2 regions of the Caproiciproducens sp. NJN-50 genome follow, and region 1 is predicted to be linked to the other one. Evidence: predicted binding sites of a transcription regulator. Region 1 holds the regulator's gene; the other holds the start of a gene.

Region 1 (5,394 bases):
GTTCCACCAGATTCAGCGGTGCGACCGGGCGCGCCGGGCCGTAGGTGTATCCCCATTCGTAGGTCATCAGAATGACGTAATCCGCCAGGTCCCCGTGAACGGGATAGTCATGTGCCTCATACAACAGGCCGGTCTGCTCCGCGCTGGTTTTCGGCGCGAGAGACGTGAGGACGATGTAGCCCAGCGGATGCAGCTTTTCAACGGTTTTCCGAAGAAAGCTGTTGTAGCTTTCCCTGTCTGCGGGATAGATATATTCGAAATCGATATTCAGCCCGTAATAATTCTTTTGCTGCATCGTCTGCACGATATTGTCGAGAAGAGTGTCCTGAACCTGAGGACTGGACAGGATCGCATCGGCGACCTCGCTGCTGAAGCCGCCCTCCGGGCGCATGTTGGTGACCACCATGATCGGCGCCGTATTCTGCGCGCGCGCGGCGCTGATCACGGCTTCGTCCTCGATCGGCGTCAGCGAGCCGTCCGCCTTTGCCATGTAGCTGAAGATGCTGGCGAAGGTCAGGTGCGGCAGCGTGCGCTTCAGCGTGTCGAGGTCGACCCCGGGGTAAACGTAGCCGTTGGTGATGATCGACCCAAGCTTCTCCGATGTGACCGGTATGGTCAGCACCTGCCCCGGCTGGATCAGCGACGGATCGGTGATCTGAGGATTTGCTGCGATCAGCTGATCGGCCGAAATTCCGTATAATGCGGAGATGGAATAAAGGGACTGGCCGGACCCGACCGTGTGTTCCACGCGGTCCGTCATCAGCACCACAGCCTGGCCGACCACAAGCTGCCGCGGGTCGCTGATCTGGTTGTCTTCAAGAATCTGCTGTTCAGGTATGCCGTACAGCCGGGATAACTGGTAAATGCTGTCCCCGGGCCTGATTCTGTAAATCACCATGCCGATTTCACCTTCAATATAGAACATTTCTGTTTTCTTTCATGTATATGATATGGCGGGCGGGGGAATCACTGTTTTCTGAAAATACGGAAAAAACAGAATCGCCGCGGCGTACCGCAGCGATTCTGTGATCTATTTCACGATCTGATTAATTCTGGTAAATTAATTTTTTTGTCTGCCCGCCGCTGTTTTTAACAGGGCAGATGTTGTAAATCGTCCCGTCCTTGGCTACCATCGAAACCGGAATATGCGGCAACAGCTTATGTATGATCTCCACGAATCCATTGACCGGCGCCTCCGCCATACCCGTGACGATGTGCATCGCTTGAATACTTTTTGCGTATCCTGCCGCCATCAGCGGCGCGTCATCGTGAAAATAAACGGACATTTCGGCGTCTGAGCCCTTTGCAGTCTGACGAAGATATTCCAATTCCTCGCAATCGGCGTCGAAACCTGCGGAAGTAGGCTGAACACACAGTACTTGAAGCGGGACGGACTGGCTGTCGGAAATCTTTTTTCCCGCGCGAATCAAGCGGTCACAGTCGCGCTGACCGGTTACGCAAACAAGGACGGCTGCCTTGCCTTTTTTCAAATTTCTGCCTCCTTATCAAGCAGTTTGAATCCAATTCCCTTACCATTATAGCAGGATCGTTTCCGATTATGAAAACAGATTCTGTATAAATGTTGAACATATTGTGAACAGAATGCAGCTTAAAATTTGTCTGTATTCACTTACAGACTCATTATATCATAATTTGCCGGCAGTTTCAAATCATTTTTGATATTCGGCCGTCTTCGGATCATAAGTAATCCGGCGCCCAGGCGGACGCCGGATTTTTATTTCAGTATGGTCAAAGGATCAACATATTCTCCATTCACTTTTGTGACAAAGTGCAGATGGGATTCTTCATCCGCCTCAATCGGGACCGTGCCGACCGTGCCGATGACCTGTCCGGATTCAATTTTGTCCCCGGCCTTCACTTTCATTTGATCCAAACCGCAGTACCAGGCTTCCACGCTGCCGTGTGTAATAATGACGATATTTCCGTATTTGTCGTCTTTATAGGTCTTGGTTACCGTGCCGTTTGCGATTGCTTTTACATCTTCTCCCTTTTCTGCGCTCAGGTCGACTCCCGTGTGGGCGCGCCAGTCGAGCGTCGTTTTACAGTAGACCGGGTCGGCGCTGAACTTTTGGACAACCGTTTTTCCAACCGGGAAGGAGTAGGATGTTACTTCGGCAGCCGTGGGCTTGTCGGGGACCGAAGACGTTTTCTGAGGCTTCGATTCCGCCGGCTTTGACGAAGCAGCCTCCGGGGCGACGGATGAAACCTCCGGCTGCGAGGAAGCTTCGGGTTCTCCATATACGCCGCTGACCGTATTGTTGGCGGGCGCCGTGCTCTGGACCGGTTCACTCTGCGATTTATCCTCCGGCGTCGCGTAATTTACCACACTGTCATAGGTCGTCCAGGCCGCTACGCCCACGGCAATCAGGCAGACCCCAAGAGCGATATAAAAACCTTTTGAAGATCCTTTGCGGCCGTTTTTTTGAATATGCAAATTCAATTCTGCCACCTCCGAACCTATTTTGACCACATAAACGGTCCGATATTCGGAAAAGGCAGAAGTCGGAGGAATTTTTTTCAGAGATGGATTAATAAAAGGCGCGAATCAAACCCGAAAAGGGACCCGGTCGTTTCCGATCGGGTCCGATTTCATTAGCTTGAGGGGTATATTGAGGAGGGTAGAACATGAACCAAAGAGTGGTGCGGCTCCAACTCCTTGATTACGTCTATATTATATCTTCCATGCACAAAAAAGTTGTGAATGGGCTGTGAATACCTTATGAATTTTTTCCAAAAAACATTTGAACGGACTGGCTCTTTTTTACAGAAGTGCCGCGTCTGCCTCCGCAGGTCCCCGCTGTATTTTATCGGAGGGAAACGGAAACCATAAAGATATCTTTTCGAAAGGAGACTGGTTCATGAAAGCAAGTCTTGACAGAAGCGGCTGTATTTCCTGCGGCTTATGCCCACAAACATGCCCGGAGGTTTTCCGCATGGGAGACGACGGGATTGCGGAAGTCTATCAGGAAAATGTGCCGGAGGGCTCGGAGGGCAAAGCGGTCGAAGCACAGGAGGGCTGCCCCGTATCGGTCATCACGGTAAAGTAAGAGAGTGGCGGACGGCCCCGACCGGCTGTCCGCCATTTTGCTTTTTGCCGTCATACATGCAAAACGCCGCTGTAGCCGGCGCTTTGCAAACATTTGTTTCCACTTTCCGTGATAGTATGGTATAATAATCTCACGGCGTAGACCGAAGAGGAGCTTCCGGCGCCTGAGGGAACATTGCCCGTGAACGCGGGCTGAGCACGTGTTTTGCGGCTTTTCGGTTCACGGTGTGACAACGTCAAAAAGGAAGGTGGGTTTGCGGTGCTGACCAAGAGTCAACAGAAGGTTTATGATTACTTAAAAGGCAGAATGGAGAACGGCCTGCCGCCGACCGTCAGGGAAATCTGCCGGGCGACGGGTTTAAAGTCGACTTCCAGTGTTCATGCGCATTTAAAATCACTGGAGGAAATGGGGCTGATCACCCGCGACCGGGGGCTGAACCGCGCCATTCACCTCGCAGGGGAACAGACGACCGTACAGGTGCCGGTTTTGGGGCGCGTCGCTGCGGGAAACCCAATCCTTGCCGTGGAGGAAATCGAGGGATATCTGCCGTTTTCCCCGGCCAAACGGGCGGGGGATGAAGAGTATTTCGCCCTGAACGTGAAGGGCGAAAGCATGAAGGACGCGGGGATTCTTGACGGCGATCTCGTTGTCGCCGTCAAGACGCAGACGGCGCTCGACGGGGAGATCGTCGTCGCCCTGATCGAAGATGAGGCGACGGTGAAGCGCCTGTTCCGCGAGAGGGACCGCGTTCGCCTTCAGCCGGAAAATTCAGCGTTTGAGCCGATCTATTCAAAAAACGTTCAGATCCTGGGGAAGGTCGTTGCGGTATACCGCTTTTATCGGTAGGCGTTCAGCCCCATGCCAGAACGGCCCGGACGGGGGCGGCCTCCGCGCCGGCCAGCAGCAGCGGCAGGGCGATCAGCCGATAGCCTCCCGGCTGTACGGCGGTCAGGTCCAGTCCTTCCAGAATCGGAATCCCGGCGCCGAGCAGCTCCGCGTGAGGGCCTTCCTCGTCGTCCGGAGCGCCGATGCTCTGCGCGTCCGTTCCGACCAGCAGGACACCGGCCCCGACGAGCGCGAACGCCGCGCTTTTGGATAAAAAAGCCTCTCCGTTCCCTTTCAGCAGGAGCCGGTCCCCGCTCTTCGGCGCCAGCCGGTCGATGTCCGCCCCGGTTACGATGCCCTGAGCCGGAATGACCGTGCAGGGGCCGACGCAGCGCGAAAGGTCCAGCTTGTCGATGGAGTCTCCGCCCGGAATGAAATGGAGCGGCGCGTCCAGATGGGTGGCGCTGTGGCAGCAGGCGTAAAAGCCGGAAAGATTGCAGTCGTCCCCCAGCTCCATCCGGCGCACGATGTCCCGGTACGGAACCGGGTCGCCCGGATACGGGGGAGAGGAGAACAGCTCTCTGGTGATGTCGATCAGTTCCATCCGCTGCTCCTCCTTTGTTAAATCCTGGGGAGAAAATTCTTTATCAGCAGCGTGAGTTCCCGCGCCGAGCGGCCGGCAAACGTCGTAAAATCCGTCGCCGCCTGTTCGTTCGCATTGTCGGAAATCGCGCGGATTACGACAAAATCCAATCCGTTCAGATAGCAGACCTGTGCGATGCTTCCGCCTTCCATTTCGCAGGCGACGGCACCGAATTCGTCCGCGATGCGGCCGAGCCGTTCCGAGTCGCAGACGAACTGGTCGCCCGTGGCGATCACTCCCGTATGTATTTTTTCCGGCGTGAAAACGGATTTGGCCGCCGCCGCGGCCAGCTCCGTCAGTCTGGGGGAAGCCGGGATGCGGATGATGTCCGGCCCGCTCAGAAATCCCTTTTCGTCGCCGAGCGCGGTCGTGTCCATGTCGTGCTGGACCAGCGCGCTGGAGACGACCACATCGCCGATCTTCACCCCGGCGCCGGTTCCGCCCGCGACCCCGACGTTCAGCAGCGCGGAGGGGCGGTACCGCAGGATCATGGTCTGGGCGCAGACGGCGGCCGCCACTTTTCCGATCCCGCATCGGGCGACCGCGCATTCGACTCCCTCGATGAGTCCCCTGTGATAAACGATCCCGCTGACGGTTTCCGTTTTGCGCTCCGGCATCAAATCGAGCAGGTCCTGCACTTCGACCTCCATTGCCCCGATGATTCCGATCATTGAAAAACACCTCCGATTTCTGCTTCTGTTTTGATGATACGTTGTTTCCTGCGAAAAATCAATCCTCTTTTTTGCCGTGCGGGCGCTTTTCACCGCACCGTTCCCGGATGGCGTCCGTGATCAGGTCCAGAGTCTGGATCCGCCCGAATTTTTTATCCTGCGATTCGATGATATGCCACGGCGCGTA
Region 2 (5,394 bases), 530 kb from region 1:
TTTCAGTTTTTCCTCCGGAACGGCAACGATCGCGTTGCAGGTTGCTTCCGACCCCGTGCCGCAAGTGGTCGGCACCATGACAGTATAAACTTTCTTGGCCGCGGGGGAACTGTCTTTCAGAAGATCGCGGACCCCGTATTCGGAATTTCGCAGAACGGAGACCAGTTTTGCCGTATCCATTGTGCTTCCGCCGCCGACTGCAAGGATCAGGTCGCATTTCATGTCCGAAGTTTCATCCAACACCGACTGCACGTCGTCTGCGGTTGGCTCTGGGACGACGTGGTCGATGACTCGATAACTTACGCCGCATTTGTCCAGGACGTCCGTTGCCGGCTTGAGTACACCGCATGTATGTACACCTGGATCGGTAAACAAAAGCACATTTTCAATTTTTCTTTGCTTGACTATTCCTGAGAGGATCTGAATGCTGTCGGATCCTCCATAAACAGAAGAGGGCATTTTAATTTTGTAGTTCATTGCTTTTCTCCTTCTTTTCTGATCGTTTGATTTTCAAAGTGGATAAGGCGTCGCTTAAATTTTTGAGATAGCTGATAATTCGAATCAAGATATCTCCATCGCCGAATCCGCCTGATTTTGTAACAATCGTCATGCCGTTGGCCGATCCGCCGACAATCTTGCCGATGGGTACACCGGCCGATATTTCGTCATGCAGTTCGATCCCATCGGCGTTCAGGGCTTTGCACACCTGAAAGGAAGTGTCTCCTCCCGTCGAGATCACCGTGCGGAATCTGATTTTTCGGTAAACTTCCTCCACGGTTTTTCCCAAAGCCCGCGTGATGCAGACGTCATCGCTGTCCTGGATCTGCTGCTGCTTTCCTGGCTTTTCGGGGAATAGGCTGCTCACAGCGAACAGGATCAGCGAATGCCCATTTTCAGCAAGATTGAAAATCTTGTTCCGGCAGCGTTCAATTTCACGGTCTTCCTCCGCCGGATCGTGCCCGATAAGGGCCGTGTTGATCGTGACGATAGGCGTTTGGTAAAACTCGGAAATGCTTTTAAGCTGGCGGGCGGTCTCTGGTCTCCGCGAGCCGGCTACAACCAGTATTACATCGTCGCTTTTTGCTTCCCACTGCAAAAAGTTCGCATATTTCTCCATCCTGCAGAGATATTTTGCAAATCCCGCGCTGCCGCAGAATATAATTTTTCCCGGCAGGTTTTCGGCGGCTTTGCTGATAACCTCAAGATCTCGGTCTGTTGTGGCATCGAAAACAAGAACTTTGTCACCGTTCCTATGTTTCGCTTCGATGAGTTTACTCAGTTCTTCCGGATCGCGCCGTATATCTTCAAGGCAGATGTTTCCGACCGGATAGCGGGAGAAATCCTGGAAGATCTTTATAACGTTGATCTCCGCTTCCCCGTCGGCTTTTAATACACCGCCGATCAGTTTCCGTCCGTTTTCCGGAAAGCTGGGGACCACCAGGGCGATGTCGGAATCCATGGCGTCAATTACGGCATCGAGTTCAACGGCCGGATTCCCTCGGAGAAGTGAATCGATTTTTTTGTATATGTACTTAGGGTTCAGGCGAACAATTTGCAGTGTTAGATCGTGAATCTTTCGGTAGGCCTCTTCGGAAGAAAGCAGTCTTGTATTTGCGTTGATGGACACTACATCGTATTTTTCAAGCCATGAGCGGAATTTATCGTCTTCGCAATTGTATTCTGTTTCCACAATCACGCGGTACCCGTTCTTTTCGTATTTAACGCCGGTATCGCTTGCGCCTGTTAAATCGTCCGCGATAATAAAAATCATCTTTCTCAATTCCCCTATTTTGTAAGTTTCAATTTGAAACATTATTTAGAATATTTGTAATTGTCTTTCAACATTTCTCTTGTCTAAACAAATATTATACACATAAGTATTAAATTTGCAATAGCTTTACAAAATAAAAATTTTAATTATAAACAATTTTAAATATCATATGTTTCGTTTTGAAACAATTTAAGCCGATAAGAATTAAGATGGAACAATTGGTTTATGCTCCTCACGGTTTTATACGACTGACCAACCGCTGCGCGCGCAATAAAAAGTAAGGGCCTGTGTTGATTAGATCCGGCAGCGCACTGAGTCATAATGAACCGGATCCGAGAGGGTCTGAGCGTTAGGAAGCTCTGTCAGCGGCGAACCTTTAGCGAAGAGCGAGCGGTGAAGCGCGAAATCACAAGCCCGAAAGGATGCATCCGGACGAATCCCGCGTTGGCTTGAATCCAACGCGGGGAGCCAAAGAAGAGGGCCTATGCAAAGCATAGGCCCTCTTCTTTGTTTTAAAATCTGGATGTTGGACGTACTCGGCTTCGGTGGAAGCTGTTTTGGGTAACGGTCATGGTTCCGGCGGCCCGACATGCTTTCGGGCTTCCGGGTGTCCCATTTGTTTCATTGCTGCTACAAATTTTGGGCTTCCGTTCTTAGTATGATGTTCTCATAGACATCTCTTACCGCTTCTAAGTATTGATAACCATTGTCTTTATCCGGCTCCAGGTAAGCGCTTTCGGCCCATTCATTCCATGCATTGATAAAGATGAACCTGTCGTTTCCTTCGGCGATGCATTTTTTTGCTAAATCGCCCAGATGTTTTTTGAATCCTTCCGGAGTGCTCCCAATGCAGACACTGCCCCTCATTCCCACCCTGGAGGTATTATCCCAGTCGGTAAAGGCCCCGCAGAATTTTTCCCTGTTTCCATAGGTGCTTTTACGTTCAAGAATTTTTTTCCAGACTTCATCAAATTGGAAGAGATGAAGGGTTTTGTAAAAGCGATGCTGGCTCCAGGGCGTGTACCCGCCGAACAGGGTTACGCAAGGCTCGAACTCGATGCATGCATCGGAGTTCTCCATATAAAGGGAACCTTGAATCGCGTTTAAGGTCTCAGCGATAAACAGGCCGTCGAACCCGTTTTCTTTCGCAAGCTTTTGCCAATAGTCGGCCATTGCTTTACCGTTTTCTATGTGAGCCGATAAATACAATGCAATCAAGGGCCTATTGTTGATTTTAATATATCGCTTATCCTTGAAAAAGGGCAGCAGATAATCAAAATGCTTTTTCCATTCTTCCGGACCGCCGTAAATTTGAGGCATTAAGATTTCCCTGCTGCCGCCGTCCCAATTTCTTGTCCACGGCTCGTTTGCCCAGGAAACACAAAAATTCATGTCGATCTCTTTATGCTCCAGCAAAAGTTCCATCGGCTTTTCCAGCAGCATTTTTCCGCCAAACCAGTAATGGTAAAAGCACAGGCCGTGAACATGATATTTTTTCATCAGTTCGGCCTGCCATTTCAGGGCTTTTATATCCGTAAGATCATAATAATTGTGATTCAGGGGTTCTCTTGGCTGTCTGTGGCCCTGAAAAAGAGGGACCGCCTTTCTTGTATTTGTCCATTCAGTGAACCCCTTTCCCCACCATTCATCGTTCTCCTTGATCTGATGGAACTGGGGGAGATAAAATGCGATAAATTGTAAAGCTGAATCGCTTTTTGCCAACTCAGACATCTCCTGCCGCATCTTGTAAAATCAACCCGCATTGTTTGAAATTTTGTTTGTTGTCGGGAGTTTATGTTCCGCGACATATTCTGTTTTTTTCAGTTCAAAAATAAATTGAAAAATGTTTCCGAAGTCTTGGTTTAAATAGGATTCCGGAAGCTGGTCTGCAAAGGGAGGCCGGAAGTATTCATTGATAGCATCCTCTGTCACGGGGGTGAATCCTGCTTCGGCACACATTTTTTTCAGGGAAAAATATGTATAAAACCTTAAGTGCGTCTGATCGAGCAATCCATACTCTGCATATTGGAACTGATTGTGCAGAAGCCCGTAGATGACTGAATTGTGCGCTACGTTAGGTACGGAAATGAGAATCGAGCCGTCATCTTTCAGCAGGTTTCCTGCGGCTTTCAGCACTTTTGCCGGATCTTTCAGATGCTCCAACACATCGGCAAAAATCGCGCAGTCGAATTTTACATCTTTAAATTTTTGAGTCCATTCCAGTGTTTCGATGTCGCCTTCCCAGGAATCCTGAGCGAACTGCCGGGCGAACTGAAGCGCCTGGGAGTCGATTTCGCATACATATACCTTGCACCCCAACTGGTTTTTCATGTAATTGGTCATAATGCCTGAATAGCATCCCAATTCCAGCACGGTAGACTGAGGTTTTACCATTTTCAGAATGACTGTCTGTGACCTCCGTACGTCCATATTGAGGTGAAAATCATATTTCATTGTTATCATCCCCGCTTCCGTTATAAATTGAATTTCTTTCTTATATATTATATGTGACGACTGTGGCATCCGATCATTGTCCCTGCGGCTTCGGAAAGGAAAGCTGTTCAATCGGCCGCGGTCCGTCAGTCTAATCTGGAGATGAGAACATTGGACCATGCTGGAAAAACCGCGATTATCATCCTCACCTACAACAACCTGCAATACAATAAAGACTGCCTGGCAAGCATCCGAAAATATACCGCAAAGGATACCTATGAAATCATTGTGGTCGACAACAACTCCACGGACGGAACCAGAGAGTGGCTGCAGGAACAGCCGGATATCAGGGTGAAACAAAACGACAGCAATGTCGGCTTCCCGAAGGGCTGCAACATGGGGATCGCTCTCGCGTCCGCCGGCAGCGATATCCTGCTTCTGAACAACGACACGGTGGTCACCGCAAACTGGCTGGAAAACCTCAGAACCTGTCTGTACAGCGATGAAAAGATAGGCGCCGCAGGCGCGGTGAGCAATCATAATGAAAATCTTCAGGGCGTGGATTTCAGCTATGCGGACCTTGCCGAGATGCAGCGCCTCGCGGAAAAAAACAATGTTTCGGACTGCGAAAAATGGGAAGAAAAGATTTTTCTGATCGGATTCTGCATTCTGATCCGGCGGGACGTTTTGGATCAGATCGGGCCGCTTGCCGAAGAGTATTCGCCGGGCTATGTCGAGGATAACGACTTTTCCCTTCGGATTTTGTCGGCGGGCTACAAGCTGATGCTGTGCCACGACTGCTTTATCCACCATTATCTCGGTTCGGAATTCCGGAGGGACCTGACTAAATTTTATCCGGTTCTCTCAAAAAACAGGGAGATCTTTTTCCGGAGATGGGGTTTCCAGACTTACTGTTTCGACGAGGTGGACTATGCTTCGCTGAGAATATTCAGCGAACCGGAACGGGAAAAGCGGATCAAGGTGCTGGAAATCGGGTGCGGGCTCGGACTGGACCTGCTGAAAATCAAATACGCGTGCCCCAACGCTCTGCTTTACGGCGTGGAACCCGACCGGAGCAAGGCTTCCATTGCCGGCCGTGTTGCGCAGGTGACATCCGATCCCATAGAAGCTTTTCCGTACTCTTTTTCGGAAACTGATTTTGATTACATCCTGGTCGGAAATGATCTGGA

Evidence for each region. The regulator LexA, encoded in region 1, represses DNA repair genes until DNA is damaged. The targets are predictions, from matches to a motif close to CNAACANNTGTTNG.
Region 2: EQM14_RS10180 (four-carbon acid sugar kinase family protein) is a predicted target of LexA. The motif match lies at 1,983-1,996, and genes of this name have one in related genera.

What each region holds. Positions count from the first base shown of each region.
Region 1 is NZ_CP035283.1:2,642,273-2,647,666, reverse strand. It holds gene EQM14_RS12855 (LysM peptidoglycan-binding domain-containing protein) at 1-898, opposite strand, end outside; gene EQM14_RS12850 (hypothetical protein) at 1,047-1,490, opposite strand; gene EQM14_RS12845 (M23 family metallopeptidase) at 1,736-2,470, opposite strand; gene EQM14_RS12840 (ferredoxin) at 2,880-3,068, shown strand; gene lexA (transcriptional repressor LexA) at 3,327-3,914, shown strand; gene EQM14_RS12830 (cyclase family protein) at 3,919-4,497, opposite strand; gene EQM14_RS12825 (5'-methylthioadenosine/adenosylhomocysteine nucleosidase) at 4,515-5,207, opposite strand; gene pap (polyphosphate:AMP phosphotransferase) at 5,266-5,394, opposite strand, start outside.
Region 2 is NZ_CP035283.1:2,115,792-2,121,185, reverse strand. It holds gene EQM14_RS10185 (iron-containing alcohol dehydrogenase) at 1-477, opposite strand, end outside; gene EQM14_RS10180 (four-carbon acid sugar kinase family protein) at 461-1,771, opposite strand; gene EQM14_RS10175 (glycosyltransferase WbsX family protein) at 2,402-3,502, opposite strand; gene EQM14_RS10170 (class I SAM-dependent methyltransferase) at 3,524-4,336, opposite strand; gene EQM14_RS10165 (glycosyltransferase) at 4,376-5,394, shown strand, end outside.